One region of the Fenollaria sp. genome, then DNA from elsewhere that is predicted to be linked to it. Evidence: predicted binding sites of a transcription regulator. Region 1 holds the regulator's gene; the other holds the start of a gene.

Evidence for each region. Region 1 encodes HrcA, which represses chaperone genes, less so after heat shock. Its sites were predicted from a motif close to TGTTAGCACTCNNNNNNNNNGAGTGCTAACA; they were not measured.
Region 2: AC2UOP_RS01420 (co-chaperone GroES) is a predicted target of HrcA. The motif match lies at 5,953-5,983, and genes of this name have one in related genera.

The regions. Positions count from the first base shown of each region.
Region 1 is NZ_JBXXYC010000001.1:519,607-531,256, forward strand. It holds gene AC2UOP_RS02590 (GatB/YqeY domain-containing protein) at 1-131, opposite strand, end outside; gene rpsU (30S ribosomal protein S21) at 162-344, opposite strand; gene AC2UOP_RS02600 (histidine triad nucleotide-binding protein) at 462-800, opposite strand; gene mtaB (tRNA (N(6)-L-threonylcarbamoyladenosine(37)-C(2))-methylthiotransferase MtaB) at 805-2,088, opposite strand; gene AC2UOP_RS02610 (RsmE family RNA methyltransferase) at 2,085-2,813, opposite strand; gene prmA (50S ribosomal protein L11 methyltransferase) at 2,806-3,717, opposite strand; gene dnaJ (molecular chaperone DnaJ) at 3,726-4,850, opposite strand; gene dnaK (molecular chaperone DnaK) at 5,007-6,851, opposite strand; gene grpE (nucleotide exchange factor GrpE) at 6,878-7,399, opposite strand; gene hrcA (heat-inducible transcriptional repressor HrcA) at 7,410-8,420, opposite strand; gene AC2UOP_RS02640 (HD domain-containing protein) at 8,559-9,179, opposite strand; gene hemW (radical SAM family heme chaperone HemW) at 9,189-10,313, opposite strand; gene lepA (translation elongation factor 4) at 10,313-11,650, opposite strand, start outside.
Region 2 is NZ_JBXXYC010000001.1:260,897-272,546, reverse strand. It holds gene gltA (NADPH-dependent glutamate synthase) at 1-845, opposite strand, end outside; gene AC2UOP_RS01440 (sulfide/dihydroorotate dehydrogenase-like FAD/NAD-binding protein) at 845-1,705, opposite strand; gene AC2UOP_RS01435 (DUF2812 domain-containing protein) at 1,831-2,445, opposite strand; gene brnQ (branched-chain amino acid transport system II carrier protein) at 2,445-3,758, opposite strand; gene groL (chaperonin GroEL) at 3,994-5,619, opposite strand; gene AC2UOP_RS01420 (co-chaperone GroES) at 5,631-5,915, opposite strand; gene AC2UOP_RS01415 (DNA-3-methyladenine glycosylase family protein) at 6,057-6,947, opposite strand; gene AC2UOP_RS01410 (ABC transporter permease) at 6,940-8,175, opposite strand; gene AC2UOP_RS01405 (ABC transporter ATP-binding protein) at 8,165-9,070, opposite strand; gene AC2UOP_RS01400 (redox-sensing transcriptional repressor Rex) at 9,070-9,813, opposite strand; gene AC2UOP_RS01395 (ABC-F family ATP-binding cassette domain-containing protein) at 9,916-11,650, shown strand, end outside.

The sequences.
Region 1 (11,650 bases):
TCTTTTCTTTGGTCAACTTCAATTTGCTTTATAGCTGAATTAACCATCATGATAGTGTTTTTAATGATTGTATCTTTATTTTTCATAGATTCTATATATCTACTTTTTAGTTCGTTTTTAAGGGACATCATACACCTTCTATCTTTACAAATAAATTTAAATTAAAACTTTTGATGTTTTTTCCTTCTTGCTGCTTCAGATTTTAGTTTACGTCTTACGCTTGGTTTTTCATAGTGTTCTCTTTTTCTAACTTCTCCTAAGACGCCTGATCTTGCGCATGATCTTTTGAATCTCTTAAGTGCATTATCAAGTGATTCGTCTTCTCTAACTCTTATTTCTGTCATAGTATCCCTCCCCTCATAAAACAGTTACTATCATTTATGACTAAGTTACAAATATTATACAACAAAATTAAAGCTTTTTCAAGGTTTTTTTAATCTTTTTTGCTAATTTTCTTGTTTTTAACCTGCTGGCCAATTAAGCTTTCTGCCGCCAATTAAATGCATGTGTAAATGTTTTACGCTTTGTTGACCGTCTTCACCTGTATTGATGACTAGTCTGTAGCCATTGTCAAGGCCCATAGTCTTAGCTATATCCTTAACTTTTAGCATCAAGTGAGAAATTACTTCTTCATCGCCTTGTTTTAAATCATCAAGGGATGAGATATGCTTTTTGGGTATCATAAGCACATGAACTGGGCATGTTGGGTTGATATCTTTGAAGCAAAGCATCATGTCGTCTTCGTAAATTTTTTCAGAAGGAATGCTTCCTTCTATAATCTTACAAAATAAACAATCCATAAAATCAAATCCTTTCTACTAATATTCCGTCTCTAAATTTTTCTACTGCCTTTACTTTTATTATTTGGTTATGAAGATTATCATCTGTCTTAAGATAAGCTCTGATATAATTTGATGTGTAGCCTTCAAAGTATTCATCTTTTTTCTCTTCAAACAAAACTTCAAATTCATCGCCAATAAATTTATTTATAAATATATGTCTCGAGGCTTCTTGATACTCTTCTAAAATTTCTGCTCTGTCTTTTTTTACGCTCTCAGCAATTTGTCCTTTCATATCGTAAGCTTTTGTGCCTTTACGCCTTGAATATCTAAAAACATGAACCTTTAAGAAATTTACTTTTTTCACTATGTCAATGGACTCTTTAAAATCTTCATCATCTTCCTGTGGGAAACCAACGATAATGTCTGTAGTTATGGCAGAGTCCGGCATTGCCTTATATATCTTACTTGTATTTTCAATATAATCTTCTCTCGTGTATTTTCTGTTCATTAGCTTAAGCACTTTATTTGAGCCACTTTGTAAGGATAAATGGAACTGGTGTTGCAAGTGCTTTAGTTTGGCTAATCTTTCTACCGTTTCATCTTTTAATAATTTTGGCTGAATCGAACCAAGTCTCACTCTTTCAACGCCTGGCACTTCATCTATCATTTCTAATAATTTTATTAGGTCGATGTCATTATCTTCATAATCAGTTATCTGTATGCCTGTGATAACAAATTCTTTGTAGCCATCTTTAGCAAGCGTTTCTATCTCTTTAATGATGCTATCTGCCTTTCTCGAGCGCACTCTTCCTCTTGCATATGGAATTATGCAGTATGAGCAAAAATTATTACATCCATCTTCTATTTTAATAAAAGCTCTAGTGCTATCGAAATTTTTATCAAAAAGAAGCTCTTCATAATTTTTGTCAATATTATCCTCAACATAATTTTTCTTTTCGCCAAGGTTTAAATATTCTTCTAAGTAGTCAGCTATCTTATTTCTGCCTTGTGTGCCGACTATAATGTCCGCTATATCCATCTCTTCTATCTCTTTAGAATTAATCTGACTATAGCAGCCACAAATAATTATTATAGCATCTGGATTTTTCTTCTTGACTTTAGATATCATCTGCCTTGACTTTGAATCCGACTTATTTGTTACAGTACAAGTATTTATCACATAGACATCGATATCGTCAAAATCTTCCTTTACCTCATAGCCTCTTTGCTCGAAAGAATTTTTTATCGCTTGAGCTTCATATAAATTTACTTTGCAGCCCAAATTTTGCACATAAACCTTCATCATAAAAGACCACTTCCGTTAAATTCGTAGTAAAGCATAGTAAGCAGCGCAATTGGCGCTGTTTCTGCTCTAAGTATTCTCTTTCCCAGGCTAATGGATTTGTAGCCAAATTTCTTAAGCTCATCTATTTCACCTATATCGAAGCCGCCCTCAGGTCCTACGACGATGGCGATGTTCTTTTTGTCTTTGATATCATAATTTTTTATGCTATTATCAAGTTCATCTTCATAAGCAATTAAAACTAAGTCAAAACCATCTAAAATTTCTTTTGCTTCATCTAGCTTCATTGCATCAGAAACAGCGGGGATAAACTCGCGCTTTGACTGCATCGCCGCTGCCTTTGCAATATTTTTATATCTTTCCAGTTTTTTATCTTTTATATCTTTTTTCTTTACAATGGACCTCTTAGTCTCTATAGGAACTATGCTATAAACACCCATTTCTATAGCTTTTTGTATGATAAAGTCCATCTTATCAGACTTTACTAAGCTTTGGAATAAGCTTATTTTTAGCTCAGACTCATATTTTTCTTTTATTTCAGAAATTATCTTAAGACTCAGTTCATTCTTTGAATATGAGTTAAGAACAGCGATATAGCCAGCACCATCAATATAAACTTCAACTTCTTCGTCATCTTTTATTCTCAAGACGTCTTTAAAGTGCTTTATATCTTCCTTTGCTAAATATAAAAGATTTTCAGCTCTTTTTTCTGCGAAAAATCTATGCATGTTTAGCTACGATTGAAGTCCATTCGTTTAGGTCTTCGACGTTTAAAATCTCAAAGCCATTGGCTTCAAGTGAGTCGATAACCATGGCAGACTTAACTTTTAAAATTCCTGAAGAAATAAAAATTCCGTTCTTGTTCAAAAATTTGTGTAAATCACCTGTCATTGTGACTATGACTTCTGCAAGTATATTTGAAACGACTATATCATACTTGTCTTTAACCTTTGAAAGAAGGTCTCCGACTATGAATTCTGCGTTTTTAACTTCATTTAATTTTTTATTTTCGTTTGCGATATATACGCTCATTGGGTCTATGTCAACGCCTAAAACCTCGCTAGCACCTAGTTTTGACGCTGCAATTGATAGTATGCCGCTACCTGTACCTATGTCTAGAACTTTCATCTGAGGCTCCATGTACTCTTCAAGCTTCTTTATGCATAGTGATGTTGTCTCGTGTGAACCAGTTCCAAAAGCCATGCCCGGCTCTAGCTTTATTATCTTTTCTCCATCTTTCTTTTCGTACTCTTCCCAAGTTGGCACTATAACTATAGTTTTGTTTGGTTTTAAAATCTTAAAAAATTTCTTCCAATTGTTTTTCCAATCGCTATCGTCAATTATTTCCTTAGAAAATTCTCCGCCAAGCTCTTCGATGTGAGCCTTAATTTTAGCTTCTCTATCATCATTGTCAGAAATATCATCTAAGTATATGGTAAACCTTATATAACCTTTTTCTAATTTTATAAGGTCGTCGTCATATAGGTCCCAAGCATTTTGCCTTTCTTGGAAAATCTTTAAATCGTCTGGATCTTCTATAGCCATGTTGTCAATGCCTAGGTCAGATAAGAAAATTTCGACCCTTTCTTCATATTCTTTTTTAAATTTTAATTTAATTTCTCTAAAATTCATATTAACTCCTAAAATTTTTCTTTTATTTTTTCAAAAATATTTTTCTTCTTTGGCTCGTAATCAAAATTCATGTCTTTAAAGTGCCTTATTAATGACTCTTTTTGCTCGTCATTCAAATTCTTTGGCACATCAACCTTGACTACAACGTATAAATCGCATCTATAATTCTTGTGTAGTGGATATAGTCCCTTACCTGCAATTTTAAACTTCGTATGACTCTGAGTTCCCTCAGGTATAGTTAATTTAACCTTGCCATCAAGCGTATCAATTTCAATCTGGTCACCTAAAACCGCTTGTAAATAATTTATGCTAACGCTTGTGTATAAATCATCGCCGCTTCTTTTGAATTTATTATTCTCCCTAATGTCTACGTAAACGTTTAAATCACCGTTTGGTCCGCCATTCTTACCAACGCTTCCTTCGCCTCTTATGCTGATGACGCTATCTTCACGAACGCCCTTTGGCACCTTAACAAGAATTTTTTTCTTTTTCTTCTCAGTTCCATTGCCATGGCAATGTGGGCATTCTTCAGTAATTATCTCGCCTGCGCCGTGACAGTCAGGGCAAACTTCAGTTTGAACGAATACGCCAAAAGCTGTTCTTCTCTCTTTTCTAACGCTTCCTCTGCCAGAACAAGTCTTGCAAGTCTTTTTGCTATCCTTATCTTTTGCTCCGCTTCCGTTGCAATGTGAGCACTCTTCGACTCTCTCTATCTCAATCTCTCTTTGAGTTCCATTTAAAACATCTTCTAGGTCTATGGTAAGGTTATATCTTACGTCCTCGCCATACATTGGACGTTTGCTTTGCGTAGCACCAGATGAGAAACCGCCAAAACCGCCTCCAAAAATATCAAAGATATCACTAAATATATCCTCAGAAAAACCGCCGTATCCACCAGCTCCTGTGCCGCCATTTTGAAACATCGATTCGCCGTATGTATCATATTGCTTTCTCTTCTCAGCGTTGCCTAAAACTTCATAAGCGGCAGATATCTCCTTAAATCTTGCTTCAGCCTCTGCATCTCCTGGATTTAGGTCCGGATGATATTTTTTAGCAAGCTTCCTGTATTGAGTTTTTATCTCAGCTTCAGTCGCAGTTGATTCTATCTCTAAAACTTCGTATAAATCTTTCAAAACTTACACCCTTTCTAAAATGTAAAATAATTATCACGTACATTATATTATACCAAAAATGTGAGAAAAATAAAAGCCTAATGAAATTCTTTTATTTTATGTAAAAAAAGAAGAATGAAGCTTTTCTCCATTCTTCTTAATCAAAATCTAATAAATTTATTTATCGTCGTCAACTACTTCGTAGTCACCATCAACTACGTCATCGTCACCTTTGTGTTCTTCAGAGCCTTGTGCGCCTGCTTCAGCTCCAGCTGCACCTGCTTCTGCATTTTGTTTATAAAGCTTTTCAGAAACTTTATAGAAGGCTTGTGTTAAATCTTCTGTCTTCTTCTTCATATCGTCATAGTCTGAGCCTTCGCTAGCTTTCTTAAGATCAGCAAGTTTTGCTTCGATGTCCTTCTTTTCATCTTCAGAAATTTTGCCTTCTAGGTCCTTCATAAGCTTTTCTGTTTGATATATCATTTGATCTGCGTTATTCTTTACTTCAATATTTTCTTTTTTCTTCTTATCTTGTTGAGCAAATTCTTCTGCTTCTTTAACTTTCTTATCAATATCTTCTTTTGATAAGTTAGATGAAGCTGTGATAGTGATCTTTTGTTCCTTACCTGTACCTAAATCCTTTGCTGATACATTAACAATACCATTAGCATCGATATCAAATGTTACTTCGATTTGAGGGATTCCTCTTGGTGCTGGTGCTATACCTTCTAGTTGGAAGCGGCCAAGTGTTGTATTGTCAGCTGCCATCTCTCTTTCACCTTGAAGTACGTGTATATCAACTGATGTTTGTGAGTCAGATGCTGTTGTGAATATTTGTGATTTCTTTGTTGGAATAGTTGTGTTTCTTTCGATAAGTCTTGTAGTTACTCCGCCAAGTGTTTCTAGACCAAGTGATAGTGGTGTTACGTCTAGTAATAATAAGTCCTTAACTTCACCTGTTAATACACCGCCTTGGATTGATGCACCGATGGCAACACATTCATCTGGGTTGATGTCCTTTTGAGGATCCTTGCCGATGATTTGTTTAACTGCTTCTTGAACGGCTGGGATTCTTGTTGAACCACCAACTAATAATACTTTGTCAATGTCTTTTGCTTCAATACCAGCATCTTTTATAGCGCTTCTAACTGGCTCAGTAGTTTTTTCAACTAAGTCATGAGTTAGTTCATTGAACTTTGCTCTACTTAAGTCCATGTTTAAGTGAAGTGGACCAGCTGCTGTAGCAGAGATGAATGGTAAGTTGATGTTTGTTGTCATTGTAGTAGAAAGCTCTTTCTTAGCTTTTTCTGCTGCTTCTTTTAATCTTTGTAGACTCATCTTGTCTTGAGTTAAGTCTACGCCATTTTCCTTTTTAAAGTTTTCTGCTATATAATTTATAATTCTTTGGTCAAAGTCGTCTCCGCCAAGCTTGTTATTACCTCTAGTTGCTAGTACTTCAAAAACTCCGTCGCCTACTTCTAGGATAGACACATCGAATGTACCTCCGCCAAGGTCATATACCATAATCTTGTGTTGGCCATGCTCTTTGTCCATACCATAAGCAAGTGCTGCTGCTGTTGGCTCGTTTATGATTCTCTTTACTTCAAGGCCAGCGATCTTACCAGCGTCCTTTGTAGCTTGTCTTTGAGCGTCTGTGAAATATGCAGGAACAGTGATAACTGCTTCTGTAATTTTTTCTCCCAAATAGCTTTCTGCGTCTGATTTTAATTTTTGTAATATCATTGCTGATATATCTTGTGGTGTATAATCTTTTCCGTCTATGTCAATCTTATAGTTACTGCCCATCTCTCTTTTAATTGATGAGATAGTTCTGTCTGGATTTGTTATAGCTTGTCTTTTAGCTGTTTCTCCTACTAATCTTTCTCCGTCTTTTGTGAAAGCAACTACTGATGGAGTAGTTCTATTACCTTCAACGTTAGGAATGATTATAGCTTCTCCACCTTCCATTACTGATACACAAGAGTTTGTTGTACCTAAGTCAATACCAATTATTTTTCCCATAATATATTTCCTCCTTAATAATTTTCTTATTTATTTACAATAACCATGGCATGGCGAATAACCTTGCCATTGTATTCATAACCTTTTAATAAAACTTCTATGACTTGATTTTCTTTGTATTCATCGTTGTGGCCCATAGATACCGCTTGATGAAAATCTGGATTGAAGTCCTCGCCTAGTGCTTTTAACTCAACTATGCCCTTTGCTTTGAGAGCATTTTTTAATCCTTCGTAGATAAGCTCCATGCCTTCCTTAAACGAAGCACTGTCACCTTCATGCTCCAAGGCTCTTTCAAAGTTATCTATGACAGGAAGTATTTCATTTGCAATACTTACAACGCCTATCGATACTAGGTCGTCCTTTTCTTTTTCTACTCTCTTTTTATAATTTTGAAAGTCTGCTTGAAGTCTCACAAGCTTTGTTTGAAGATCATTTATTTCAGATGACACGCCATCTTGCTCTTCAGCTTCAGCTTTTTCTTGAGCTTCTTCTGCTTCTTCATTTATAAGCTTTTCTTCATCCATATCTATTGTTTTATCTTTTTTCATCTAATCCCTCCTAAAATAAATCATCCATATAAAAATCATCAAATATAGAAAGAACTTTTTTGTAATCAATTCTCATTGGTGCGATTAAACCAAAAGTAACTTCATTATCCAAGATGTTTACATTCTTAAGAACTAAGGCAATATTATCAAATATGTCGATATCATTCTCATTACCTATCTTAATAACAAGATCTTTATCCAAATTTTCGCTCTCAAGTAAATTTAGTAGGCCCTTTTTGTCTTCGAGAAGCTCGATTAATTCTTTTGCCTTATCAAAATTTGAATACTCTGGATAATTTAAAATCTTATTTATTCCTTCTAGGAATATGCTATTTGCATTATTCTTTTCGTCTTTTTGTGAAAACTTTTCTAAAACGCTATCTAAAATGCTTCTGTATTTAAGAAGGCTGTCCTTTTCATATTTAAGTGTGTTGAAATCAACCGAATTTATGGACTTGCCTGCTAAATTCTTATTTAAAATCTCTTTAAAATAATTAAGTTCTTCTTCATTTATATCTTCATTAAGCGTTATCAATTTCTTGTCAATGGCAAAGTCTTCATATACAAAGATGGCAAGAATTTTATTTTCATCAACTTTTAAAAGCTCCAAGCTCTTTAACTTTGTCTCGCCGCTCTTCCTTATATAAGCAAGTGATGTAAAATCAGTTAAGCTTGATAAAACTTTTGACATCTTTCCTATCATACTATCTAAGTTCTTTGACTTATCTTTTATATCATCTAAGAAAAATTTCTTTTCTGAAGATGATAATTTTTCGAAGTCTTTTTGAAGTACCATGTCAACATACAAGCGATATGCCTTTTGCGATGGCACTCTTCCGCTAGAGAGATGAGTTTTGATTAAGTAGCCCGCTTCTTCAAGGTCTTGCATCTCATTTCTAATAGTTGCTGAGCTAAGACCAATGGAGTCGTCTTTGGCAACAAGTCTTGAGCCAACCGGTTCGCCAGTTTCATTGTATGAGCTGATTATAGCTTTTAAAATCTTTAATTTTCTCTCATCCAATTGATCACCTTCCGTCGTTTTTGTTAGCACTCTTACTCGGTGAGTGCTAACTCTATTTCTATTATACCCAAAATAATAAAAAAATCAAGCTTTTTTCAAAAATATTTAATTTTTTTCAAAATTTTTGCAAAATTTTTCTTAAAAGCATAAAAAAAGACGATAAAATCGCCTTTTATACAGATATTTATTTTTATAGCCAAGCTCATCATTTATTTCTGATAAAAATTCCTTCATAAAGCTATCTCTTTTTTGGGCGAGCCTTTTTGCTTCGTCAGTGTTCATCATGTCTTTTAATAATAATAGCTTTTCATCGAAATGCTTTAATGAGTCTTCTATGCCGCGTTCATGTTTACCGCTATACATAAAGGTTCTAGCGATGCCTATAGCTCCTATCGCATCAAGCCTATCAGCATCTTGTACTATGCATGCTTCAAGTGTTTTTGGCTTGGTTCCCCTGTTCTTTGTAAATGAAACTGAATTGATTATCTCAACAATATCTTCAATTGCTTCACTATCAAAATCATTTTCAACTAAAAATTTTCTAGCGTTTTCATTATTTTTATTATTAAATAACTTATGATCGTCGACGTCATGAAGAAGAGCTCCTAAATCTACATATAGCTCATTGCATTCATAAGCTTTTCTTATCAAAGATGCATTATTATAAACTCTCAGGCTGTGATCTGCGCCGTGACCGTCTGAGTTACCATCAAAAATATTTTCTAGGTACTCAATCGCTTTTTTAATTATATCAATCATAGCCTCTCCTTATACAAAAAGTATCTCTACTTGGTTCGCAAGGTCCTTGCCAAGCTCTGTGTAAAAATATCTTCCGCCACATTTTTTTAATAGTTTTTCATCTATCGCTTTCTTTAATTCTTCCTTATATATATCTTCAAAATCTATATCGAAATTTTTATTAATCTCGTCTATAATTATGCCTTCATTTGTCCTTAATTTAAAAATTATATACTCAGTAATTTTATCTTCTATTGACAAAATTTCTTCATCGTGATAAATATTTTTCTTCACATCGTCAAAGTATTCGTTAAAAGTGCTCGCATTAAAAAATCTTTTATTTTTAATAAATGAGTGTGCCGCCATGCCAAGGCCTAGATACTCATCCATGGACCAGTATTTGTAATTATGCCTTGAGTAGCGATTGTCCTTAGCAAAATTTGAAATTTCATATTGCTTGTAGCCAAGTTTTTCCAAGTGCTCGCTTGCTTTTCTATATATGAGCCTATCTGTCACTTGATCATTCACTCTATAAACGCCTCTGTCTACCAAAGCGCTAAGTTTAGTCCCTTCCTCAAGTATAAGTGAATAAAGCGATACGTGCGAAGCGCCTAGTTCCTTTGCTATGTCAATGGAATCGATTACATCTGATAAAGTTTCTGTTGGCAGTGAAAAAATAAAATCAAGACTAAGATTGTCAAAATATTTTTTTGCTAATTTAATTTTTTCTCTAGCTTCTTCACTTGTATGAAGCCTACCAATAATCCTAAGAAGCCTATCGTTAAAGCTTTGCACCCCTATAGAAATTCTGTTTATTCCTAAATTTTTATAAGCTATTAATTTTTCTTCACTTATTGAGTTTGGATTTGTTTCTATGGTAAATTCGTAATTTTCATCTAAGTTTATAGCCTCACGTAAACCATTCACAAGGCTAGTTAGTTCGTCTATGCTTAATAAAGATGGCGTGCCTCCACCTATAAATATGGTATCAACAATGTAATTTTTTAATAGCTCCTTATTATTTTTTATCTCCAACAATAAATTTTCTAGATACTCCTTCATTCTGCTTTGATTAAAAATAGAAGATGTAAAATCGCAATATTTACATCTTCTTTCACAGAAAGGAATATGTATATATATTCCTAATTTATTCATTATTTCTTTTCCTTGTACTTCAATACTGATAGGAAGGCCTCTTGTGGTAGTTCTACTGAGCCAATTTGGCGCATCCTCTTCTTACCTTCTTTTTGCTTTTCAAGTAATTTTTTCTTTCTTGAAATATCGCCGCCGTAGCATTTCGCAAGAACGTCTTTTCTAAGCGCTTTGATTGTTTCTCTCGCTATAATCTTTGAGCCGATGGCTGCTTGTAAAGGTATTTGGAATTGATGTCTTGGGATAACATCCTTTAGTCCTTCGACAATTGATCTACTTCTTTCATAAGCGTTTGACTCGTGTAAAATCAAGCTGAACGCGTCGATAAGGTCTCCGTTGATAAGTATGTCAACCTTAACAAGCTCACTTCTTTGATAGCCTGAGATTTCGTAATCAAGCGATGCATAGCCCTTTGTATTTGATTTAAGTGCATCGAAGAAATCATATATAACCTCATTTAGTGGCATTTTATAATGAAGTGTAACCCTTGTTTGATCAAGGTATTCCATATTTATAAATTCGCCACGTCTATTTTGACAAATATCCATGATAGCGCCGACATATTCCTTTGGAGTCATGATCTCAGCGTTAACAACCGGCTCTTCCATGTAATCAATTTCACTCGGATCAGGAAGGTTGGATGGGTTTTGTATAAATATCGTTGAACCATCTTTTTTATGAACTTCATAAATAACTGATGGTGCAGTTGTGATTATATTTAGATTAAATTCTCTTTCAAGTCTTTCAGTAATTATCTCCATGTGAAGTAGTCCTAAGAAGCCGCATCTAAAACCAAAGCCTAAGGCAACTGAATTTTCTGCTTCAAAAACAAGTGATGCATCATTAACTTGAAGTTTTTCAAGAGCCTCTCTAACGCTGTTAAAATCTTCGCCCTCTGCTGGATATATACCGCAGTAAACCATTGGTACAACTTTTTTGTATCCGCTAAGTGGCTCAGCTGTTGGATTGTCAAGATAAGTGATAGTGTCACCAACTCTTGCGTCCTTCACATTTTTAATCTGCGCAGTGAAATAACCTACCTCGCCTGCTTCAAGAGTGTCTTTCTTTAATAAAGAGGTGTTATTTACGCCAACTTCATCAACTTCAAATACAGAGCCTGTCTGCATCATCTTAATCTTTGTACCTTTTTTAATAATGCCATCGAAAACTCTGATGTAGCAGATAACACCTCTGTAAGCATCATATATTGAGTCAAATATAAGCGCCTTAAGTGGCTTGTTCTTATCACCATTTGGTGGTGGAACATTTTTAACGATGTCCTCTAAAACATCTTCTATGTTAAGACCGCTCTTTGCGCTGATTAAAGGCGCTTCAGTCGT
Region 2 (11,650 bases), 260 kb from region 1:
ACAACTGTGTTAACACCTACTCTTATAGGTGTAGCTGTATCTTCTAAATACGCCTTCATTAGATTTGTTCTAGTTAAATACTCGTTCGCAGAGAAAACTCCGTTATAGTTTTCACCTGGAATGTTCATAAATACTGGAAGTCCAGCTCCTGTGCCGATAAATACAGCGTCGTATTCATCTAATAATTCATCAACTGTTACTGTTCTTCCAACTATAGTATTTAGTTTAATCTTAACGCCTAAGGACTTAATATTTTCTATCTCTCTCTTAACAACTGCATCTTTAGGTAATCTAAACTCAGGAATTCCATAAGTTAATACTCCTCCTGCTTCATGAAGAGATTCCAGCATAGTTACATCATAGCCAAGTTTAGCTAAATCAGCTGAACAAGTGATTCCAGAAGGACCGCTACCAACTACAGCTACCTTTTTGCCATTATTTTTAGCAGTCTTTGTAAGCCTTACGCCATTTTTCAAAGCATAATCGCCAGCATATCTCTCTAGTTTACCTATAGCAATAGCTTCACCCTTTTTGCCAAGAATACAAGTCATTTCGCATTGGCTCTCTTGAGGACAAACTCTTCCACATACTGCTGGTAATGTAGTGTACTTAAATAACTCATCTACAGCTTCCTTTGGATTGTTATCAGCAAGTTTATGTATAAAGGCTGGTATATTAATATTTACCGGGCACATCTTGACGCATTGAGGATTTTTGCATTGAAGACATCTTTTTGCTTCTATAATGCATTCTTCCTCAGTGTAGCCATAGCATACCTCATTAAAATTATTGATTCTTTCATTAGGATCTTGATATTTTATTTCAGTTCTTTTAAATCTATCCATTATCTCAATCCTCCTATCAAATTACAGAAGTGTTTACCTTCTTTTTCTATCTTAGAATATTGTCTAGATCTTCTTAAGGCTTCGTTCCAATCAATCAAGTGACCGTCAAATTCAGGTCCATCAACACAAGCGAAGACAGTTTTGCCATCTACTGTCAATCTACATGCACCGCACATGCCGCTTCCATCAACCATAATTGTATTCATTGATACAATAGTTTTAATATTATGCTCCTTTGTCTTTAAACAAGCAAACTTCATCATTATCATAGGACCAACAACTATTGCATAAGTATATTTTTTGCCTTTATTTGTAATTAAATCTTCAAGACAATCTGTAATAAGTCCACTAAAGCCATAAGTACCGTCATCTGTTGCAACATAAACGTTCTTAGCAACTTTTTTCATCTCATCTTCAAGTATTATTAAGTCCTTATTTCTTGCAGCGATTATAACGTCTACATCAATACCGTGATCATGCATCCACTTAACTTGTGGATAAACAGCTGCAGTTCCTAAACCGCCTGCTAGGAATATGATTGATTCTTTTTTAAGATCTTCTAGTGGAATATTTATAAAATCACTAGGTCTACCAAGTGGACCAGAAACATCTTTTAGTGTGTCACCTACATTAAGCGCTCCAAGCTTTTGTGTAGTTGAACCAATCATTTGTACAGCTATCATAACTGTGCCTTCTTCTGGATTACTATCACAAATAGTAAGAGGTAACCTTTCTGACTTTTCGTCAATAATAATAATTAAAAATTGTCCAGGTTCTGCTTTTCTAGCAATATCTGGAGCTTTTATGTACATAAGAAATGTATTTAAAGCAATATCTTTTTTTTCAATAATTTCGTACACTTTAAATCCCTCCTAAAAATAAATTTAAGTACTTAAATATAAGTATATAATATCACAAAACAATTAAATTTTCAATATTTAAAAGCAAATAGGCCCATGTTTATGAGCCTAATTTTTTTAATATTTTATTTAGCTTTTTTACTTTTAATATATATATTCCTCTTGAAGTTTAAAAATAATATAAACAATAAAATCAATGCTTCAACCGCTATCATAACTTGAACAAAAAATTTATTTTGTTCAAAACTTCCTCCAAGCAGTCTAAAATAAGATAGTAATAATGGCATCATTAGTATTATTGCAAGTATGAGTTTATTTTCCATCTGTCTTTTATAATAATAAAGATTATCATCCTCGCCTAAAATTTCTTCAATGCTCTCAGCCACCTTTGGTTTCATAAGTACATAGATATGTGTTGCAAATAAGCTTGCCTTATAATTAATATCTTGTGAATTACTGTCAAATGTAGCAGCCATGAAAGAAAATAATGATATTTGAGAAGCACTTATTGGGTACTGAAAAATTTCTATATCATTTTTTCTGGCATAAGTTAAAAATGATCTAACATCTTTTTCAGGTCCTTTAAAATAATAAACTTTATATTCATATTTTGCTTCTGTTTTATCAAATTCAAAAAACGAACCCCTTAGGCTAGTTAATTTATAATTTTCCTCGCCTTGTTTATTAAGCCAATTTTCTAAGGAATATATTGGATCTAAAAATTTTTTAAACTTTTTCACTAAAGAACACCATCTTGATTACTATTGTTAAGAGCCATCTCAAGCACTATAAAGGCAAAACCAAATACTACTGCTGGTATTACCCAAGCAAAACCTTCTGATCCAAGAGGAATTCTGTCAAGAAAGCTTCTGATTTGCTCGAACTTACCAATATTTGCAATTGTATCTAATAAACTTGCCATGAAGGCACCAAGTGTAGCTCCTTTATATATTGCCTTATATTTAATCTTATGGTCAAATATATTTAATAAGATTATTACTATGGCAACTGGATATAAAACTGAAAGTATTGGGCCCGAGAATGTTATAATTGAGTCTACACCATTTGTTGCGACTATTGCGCTGAAAAGGCATGTAAATATAACTATGGACTTATATGTTAATTTACCATGAGTTAAGTCTGAGAAGAATTCTCCTGCTGTTGCAGTTAAGCCTATGGATGTAGTTAAACAAGCTAGTGCTACTGTTAATGCAAGGGCAATAGTTCCGTATTGACCCATGATCTTATCAACCATAAATATTAAATTAGCAACTCTATTTGGATTTTCTACATCTATATTAAGATATTCGCTGCCAGTTCCTCCGATATAAACTAGTCCGCCATAAACAAAAGCTAGGCAGCATGCAGCTATAATACCAGATATGACCGTCATCTTAAACATATCTTTTTGGCTTGTATAACCTCTTTTCTTAACACTGCTGATTACTATAGTCGCCATGATTATAGAGCCGATGGCATCCATTGTTTGATAACCTTCTTTAAAGCCGTTAACAAAATTAAGTGCGACACCTGTATTTTTTGGTGTGCCTATAGGCTTAACTATAGATGATACTATTATAGTAAATAATATAACTAGTAGTATTGGCGTAAGAATTGAACCAATCTTATCAACTACTTTTGATTGATTTAATGTAAAGAATAGCGTGATACCAAAGAAAATTATTGAAACAAGTATCGGGCTAATGTTTCCAAATAATGGTTGAATCGCTATTTCGTATGTAGTGGCACATGTTCTTGGTATAGCTAGTAGTGGTCCTATACATATCATTATTAATGAACCGAATAAAATCGAGAATGTTTTATTTACCTTTCCTGCAACGTCTTCAAGTCTTCCTCCTGCTTTTGCCGCAGCAACAACACCAAGTATTGGCAAGCCTATACCTGTCATCATAAATCCTATCATCGCTAAGTACCATTTATCTCCGGATATGGCTCCTAATGTTGGTGGAAAAATTAAATTTCCAGCACCTAAAAACATTGCGAATAATGCAAAACCTACTACCATAGTGTCAATGATTTGTTTTCTTTTCACGTTTATCCCTCCATTACCATAGATATTATACTATATCTCTTAAGTAAAGTAAATATATTTTTAGCATTTTGTAACGTTGTAAAGTATTATTGTTAGTGCTGTTAGGTGCATTCAAATAACAGTGCTAAAGCAAAATGAAAATTATTTATTTTAACTTTTTAATGTTTTGAAAGTTTGCACATAAAAATAACTCACAGCCAATGCCATGAGTTATTTTATAATTTATTTATTTATTCTACATCATTGGCATTCCGCCAGGCATGCCACCAGCCATTGGTGCATCGTCCTTAGGGATGTCTGCTACTGCTGCTTCAGTAGTTAGTATCATTGATGCTACTGATGCTGCGTTTTGAAGAGCTGATCTAGTTACCTTTGTTGGGTCAACTATACCTGATTTAATCATATCAACGTATTTGTTGTTAAGCGCGTCAAAACCAACGCCAGGTTTTTCGTTCATAACGTTTTCAACTACAACTGATCCTTCTAGACCTGCATTTTCAGCGATTTGTCTTACTGGTTCTTGAAGTGCTCTTAATATAATCTTAACGCCTGTCTTTTCGTCTCCTTCAAAGTCATCAACTATAGCTTCTAGTGCTTTGATTGAGTCTGCAAGTACAGTTCCACCTCCTGGTACTATACCTTCTTCAACAGCTGCTCTTGTAGCTGATAGAGCATCTTCTATTCTTAATTTTCTTTCTTTTAACTCAATTTCGCTAGCTGCACCAACTTGAACAACTGCTACGCCGCCAGTTAATTTAGCTAATCTTTCTTGAAGTTTTTCTCTATCGAAGTCTGAGTCAGATGCTTCGTATTGAGTCTTGATTTGTTTTACTCTTGCTTCGATTTCATCTTTGCTTCCTGCTCCGTTAACAATAACTGTAGTTTCTTTGTCAACTTTAACTTTTTGAGCAGTTCCTAGCATATCGATTGTAGCTTCTTTTAGATCATAACCAAGTTCTTCAGAAATAACTTTAGCTCCTGTTAATATAGCTATATCTTGTAGCATTTCTTTTCTTCTGTCGCCAAAGCCTGGTGCCTTAACTGCAACGCAGTTGAATGTACCTCTAAGCTTGTTAACAACAAGTGTTGCCATTGCATCGCCTTCAATGTCTTCAGCAATTATTAATAATGGTTTTGATTGTTTAACAATTTCTTCAAGTACAGGAAGTACTTCTTGTATATTAGTAATTTTCTTATCTGTGATTAAAATGTAAGGATTGTCAAGTTCAGCTACCATCTTATCTGTATCAGTTACCATGTAGCTTGAAACGTATCCTCTGTCAAATTGCATTCCTTCAACAACTTCAAGTGTTGTGCCCATAGATTTTGATTCTTCAACAGTTATAACGCCATCATTGCCAACTTTATCCATAGCATCTGCAATAAGCTTACCTATTTCCTTGTCTCCAGCTGAAATTGAAGCAACTTGAGCGATAGCATCAGATGATTCAACTTTTCTTGAATATGACTTGATGCTTTCAACAGTTTTTTCAACAGCTTTTCTGATACCATTTTGTAATATCATTGGGTTTGCACCAGCAGCGATATTCTTAAGTCCTTCTCTAATTATTGCTTGAGCAAGAAGTGTTGCTGTTGTAGTACCGTCACCTGCGATATCATTTGTCTTAGTAGCAACTTCTTTTAATAATTGTGCTCCCATGTTTTCAAATTTATCTTCAAGTTCTATTTCTTTAGCGATAGTAACACCATCATTTGTAATTAGTGGTGAGCCGAAAGATTTGTCAAGAACAACGTTTCTTCCTTTTGGTCCAAGTGTTACTTTTACAGTATTAGCAAGAATGTTAATACCTTCTTCCATTTTATGTCTTGCTTCTGCATTGAATTTTATTTCTTTTGCCATATTAATACCTCCTAGTCTTCAACTACTGCTACGATGTCAGCAAATTTTAGTACAGTATATTCTACTCCGTCGATTTTTGCGTTTGTTCCTGCATAAGTTGAGAATATAACCTTATCTCCTACTTTAATTTCTTTAGCTTTTTTCTCGTCATTTGTAATGTCAGCGCCTATAGCTATAACTTCAGCCATAACAGGTGCTTCCTTTGAAGCGCTTGGTAGTACTATGCCTGATTTAGTCTTTTCTTCTGCTTCTAGTTTTTTGATAACTATCCTATCGGATAATGGTCTTAATTTCATAATCTATTCCTCCTTAAATATATATCTATCATTTTCTTGTTAGCACTCGTCACTCTTGAGTGCTAACAATTATATTGTAGTCAATATATAGTAAATATACAAGATAATATAATTTAATTTAAATGCTTTTATTTAATATTTTTATTTATTATCTACGTTTTTCTCTTCTTTTTTCATCTTTTTGAAATTTTCTCTCATATAGTAGAAGAGATATTGCTGAGCATAACCTGATAAATCGCCAAATCTTCTTAAGCCATCTTCTTGTATAAGTTTTTTATTTCTCTCTTCTCCACCGTAGTAAAGCTCTTCCATGACCCTTTTTACCCAAACATCTACTGGGAATGAATCAGTTCTGCCTAAACCAAAGAGCAAAATGCATTGAAAAACTTTTTCGCCTATACCTGGCACTTCTAATAATGTCTTTCTAATATCATCTATACTTTTTTCTTTCAGCTCATCAAAATTAATTATACCCTCTTGAACCATCTTTGAAGCAATTACAATTCTTTCTGATCTAAATCCAGCTCTTGCGTACTCTTTTATGTCTTCAGGTTTAGCGTTAGAAAGTGCAAATGGAGTCGGAAAGGCATAGTACTCTTCATCATCAAAAGGATTATTTAGTCTTTCTCCATACATTTGTGAAAGTTTTTTTATTGTGTTTTTTATATTCTTTATTTGATTGTTAGCACTTATTATGAAGGATATATATGTTTCAAATGGATCTTGTTTAAGAATCCTCATGCCTCCCCCAAAACCTATAGCTTTACAAATCACTTCGTCGTTAATAGAAAGTTTTGCCTTTATCACATCATAATCAGTATTTAAGTCAAAATAGTTTAAAATTTCGTTTTTATCTGAAAAATCGCCCACTATCTCGATACCATCATCTATAGAACGTGCTTCTAAAACCATGTCCCTAAATATAAACCTATATGCCTCGTCATCTAGCTTTTTCCATCTGAATGCTTGGCCGCACTCAAATATATGAGAAGGGACAAAGCTAGTCTGTCCCTTTAATATTATCTTATTCATTATTTTTATTCTTCTTATCCTCTCTTAATGCTATAAACGCTTGCTTTAGTGTCATTCTGTTTCCGTATTGAAGTGTACCTAATCTGTATATGTCACAAGCTAATTTATAAATTAAATATGCTGATATTACAAGTATTGCAAATGATAGAGCTACCTCAGCGATTGATATATTTAGCATACCTGCCCTTATAAACATGACAAATGGTGATGTTAGTGGGAAGTATGATAAGAATGTAACAAAACTAGATTCCGATCCAGTAGTTAATGCAAATATAGCTCCAAAATAAGCAAGTACTATCAAAATAGTCGCCGATGATATTGATTGACTAACTTCTTCTATCTTATTAACTAGTGCTCCAAGTGTTGCAAATATAAACAAGTATAAGAAGAAGCCTGCTATCATAAACAAGATGAATGTTACAACCAATTGTATAGGTGCACTTGTAATGCTAAATATATCAGACCAGTATTCTTTATTAAATAAGTATCCTACAGCAAAACCTATAAATATAGCTGAAACTTGTAGTACAGCGCTAAATACTGTTGCTAAGACCTTACTTAGAATCAAATATCTAGGTTTAGTTGAAGTTATGAGTAGCTCCATAGTTCTGTCATTTTTTTCTTTAGCTACCGATGTTGCTGTTATTTGACCATAAGTTAATATAATCATATATAATAAGAATAACAAAATATATATAATAAAATAGTTTTGCTTAGAATCTTTTCCTAAGATGACTTCATTTATTTGATATTGATTAGCCTCTATTGATTTAAGCTTTGTATAATCAATTCCTTCTGATTCAATAAGTTTTTTATATCTGTATTCATTTAAAGCCCCATCTAAGCTATCGCCCATATCAGTAAGTTTAGAGTTTAATACAAATTTTTGAATTGAGTCAGCATCGATAATTGCCCCTCTATCAAGTTCTTTACTTAATACATCATCTTTTAGCTTTTCTTCATCAGTATATAAATGAACTTCATAATTACTTAAAAATGATTTTAATTCACTTTCATCAATACCATCATCATTTATGATTATTCCTAGCTTTTGAGTCTTATTAAATTCTTCAGTGATGGATTTGAATAAATTACCTTGAATAAGTCTTGGTGCAAAAGCTGCAAGCAAGGCTAAAGCAAAGAATATAGCAGTAGTGATTTTATATGATTTATTTTTTATAAGCTGTTTAAACTCAAATGAACTTATTAGTTTTATCTTATTTAGCATCGTTATCACCTACCGCTTCTATAAATATCTCTTCAAGACTTGGTTCGTATTTAGCTATAGCTCTAAAATTATCTTTATTTATAGCGTAATTAGCTAGTTCACTAGCTTTATCAGATGTTCTTACAATTATGTCATTGTCAGTAATCTTGACATTATCTTGTCCGACCATATCAAAAATATCTTGTAAATAATTTACAGCATCGTTGTAAAAACTTAATCTTAATCTTCCCTCGCCCATATTTTTCTTAATTTCCGTAAGATTACCAGTCAAAACATTGCTTCCATCTTTTATAAGAGCGATATTGTCACAAAAATTTTCAACATGGCTCATTTGATGAGATGAGAATATTAGTAAAGTACCGCTCGAAACAGCTTCTTTGATTAAATCAATAAGTATTTGTGAGTTAACTGGGTCAAGACCAGAAAATGGCTCATCAAGAATAATGATGTCTGGCTTATTAATAAATGTTTGTATGATTTGTATCTTTTGTTGATTACCCTTTGATAAGGTATCAAGATTTTTTGCCTTATATTCACTTAGCTTAACTTTTTCAAGCAGCTCAATAGCATTGTCATGGCTTTCTTTTTTAGAAAGTCCCTTTATTCTTCCAAAATAAATAAGCTGATCAAGTATAGCAGTTTTTGCGTACATACCTCTCTCTTCAGGCAAATATCCAAGTTTAATCTCTTTTCTATCAATTGGTGAGCCGTCAATCAGTATCTCTCCGCTATCAGCTTTAAAAACGTCCATAAGTATCCTTATGGTAGTTGTCTTACCAGCACCGTTCCTTCCTAAAAAAGCAGTTGAGCTACCGGAACTTGTCTCTAAGTTAATTCCGTGTAAAACTTCTTTTCCAGCGAAGGATTTTTTAATATCAATTAATTCTAGTTTCATTAATTATTCTCCTTTCTTGGTCTGCCCCTCTTTTTTGACTCTCTATATAGTCCTAATTTTTTATCATAAACAATATCTTTTGCTCTATTAACATAGTCATCACTTGTAAAAGTACCGTCATTTTTGCATTTAAGTAAATAGTTTAGTGTGAATAAGCTCTCGGATAAAGGTACATTCTCAACTATGATGTCCTTATCTAAATCAAGCACAGTCGGAGCAAAGTTCCATATCGCTTTTATACCAATTTTTTCATAAGTTCTGGCAACGTCCCTCGCACTATTACTAGTAACAGCAATTACACCTATATCAATATTATTGTTTTTAGCAAAATCTTCAAGCTCAGAAATATTTCTAACCTTGATACCATTAAAGCTAAGGCCAATCATATTTGGATTGCTATCAAATAGACCAATAAACTTAAAGCCGCTTGATTCAAACTCACGAGACTGTATTATCGCTTGACCAATGTTACCAACGCCAGTTAAGATTAAATTCTTTTTATAATCAAGACCTAGAACGCCTTTTAAGTCCATGTATATGGTCTCAACTTGATAACCATAACCTTGTCTGCCCTCAGCGCCGAAAGTGTTTAAATCAGCCCTGATTTGAGACGAAGTAAATTTAGTGTACGCTGATAGCTCACTCGAAGAGACCCTATGAACGCCCCTTGCGTATAGATCTTCAAAAATCACATAGTATATGGGTAATCTTTTAATTGCATTAATTGTAATATCACGAGCCATATGTCCACACCTTTCATTATTAGAACAAATATAGTATAACATATAGCGAATTTCTTAGCAATATTTTTTTCTTTTCTGTTATAATATAAACGAGGTGTTTTTATGACTATACTAGCGTGTAATAATATAAAAAAAGTTTTTATAGACAAATTAATTTTCGAAAACGTTTCTATTAATATAAATGAAGGCGAAAAAGTTGCCATTGTTGGTATGAATGGTACTGGCAAGTCAACTTTACTAAACATATTATCTGGTATGCTTAATTATGATGAAGGCGATATATTTATTTCTAAAGACACTAAGATTGCCTATCTTAAGCAAAATACAACTATCAGGAGCTCTCTAAGTATTTACGATGAGATGAAAAAGTCCATGAAGCACTTAACTGATCTTGAAGAGGAGCTTAGGAGTTTTGAGGATATCATTGCAAAGGACCCTAGTCAAGAGAATATGGATAGATACGCCTTTTTACTTGAAGACTTTGAAAAGAAAGGCGGATATACATACGATGCTGAGATAAAAAAGGTTTTAACTGGTCTTGGCTTTGGCGAAGATCAATTTGATCAAGCATTTAACTCTCTAAGCGGTGGACAAAAATCTAAGCTTATGCTTGCTAAGGCTCTTATACAAGAGTCTGACATACTTTTTTTGGATGAGCCGACTAACCATCTTGACATTGACTCAATGGAGTTTCTTCAAGACTACATCAATTCTTTTACAAAGACTGTAGTCATGGTCAGCCACGATAGATATTTTTTAAATGCTACTTGTAATAAGGTAATACTTATAAAGGATCACACTACTCATGAGTATAATATGGGCTATGAACAATATATCAAGCAAAGAAAGATAAATGAAGCGATTCAAGAGAAAGCTTATATCAATCAGCAAAAAGAAATTGAAAGACAAAAAGAAATTATCAGAAGATATAGGTCCTACGCTACTGAAAAGAGCATTATAAAGGCAAAATCGCGTGAAAAGATGCTTGCTAAGATTGAGCTATTAAGTGATGTTAATGATGATAGTGAGATTAATTTCAAGTTTAGAATGAAGGTAGAGTCTGGTAACGATGTTTTGTCTGTTGAAAATATAAATAAAAGCTTTGGCGATTTTAAGCTTTTAAACGATATAAACTTTAATATATATAAGCGTGAACACGTTGGCATCATCGGTGCTAATGGTATTGGTAAATCAACTTTATTTAAAATAATTCTTGGTGAAGAAAGTCATGACTCTGGCGAAATACGCTTTGGAACTAATGTCAATGTCGGCTACTTTGATCAAGAGCTAGAAAAGCTTGATGTGAATAAATCCATTGCCGAAGAGATATGGGATAGCTTCCCTCGCCTTACTTATTTTGAACTAAGAAAGGCTCTTGCAAAATTTTTATTTATTGATGACGATATATATAAGATGATAGATGAGCTATCTGGCGGAGAAAAAGCTAGAGTTTCTCTATGTAAAATAATGCTTTCTGATGTAAACTTCCTTGTTCTAGATGAACCAACAAATCACTTAGATATAGAGTCAAAAGAAGTTTTGGAAGAAGCGCTTAATTCTTATGAAGGAACATTGCTTGTAATTAGCCACGATAGATATTTTTTAAATAAAGTTGTAAATAAAATACTTGAACTTAAAGCTGATGGCATTCACGAATTTTTAGGTAATTATGATTATTATCTAGAAAAGAAAAAGCGTATGCGTGAAGAAGAAGCCTTTCTAGAAGAACCTGAAGAAATCACAAAGACTCAAGCAAAACTTAATAAAAAGCGAGAGAGAGAAGAAAAAGAAAGATTAAAAAAAGAAAAACAAGCTAAGGATGCTATCGAAAAAGAAA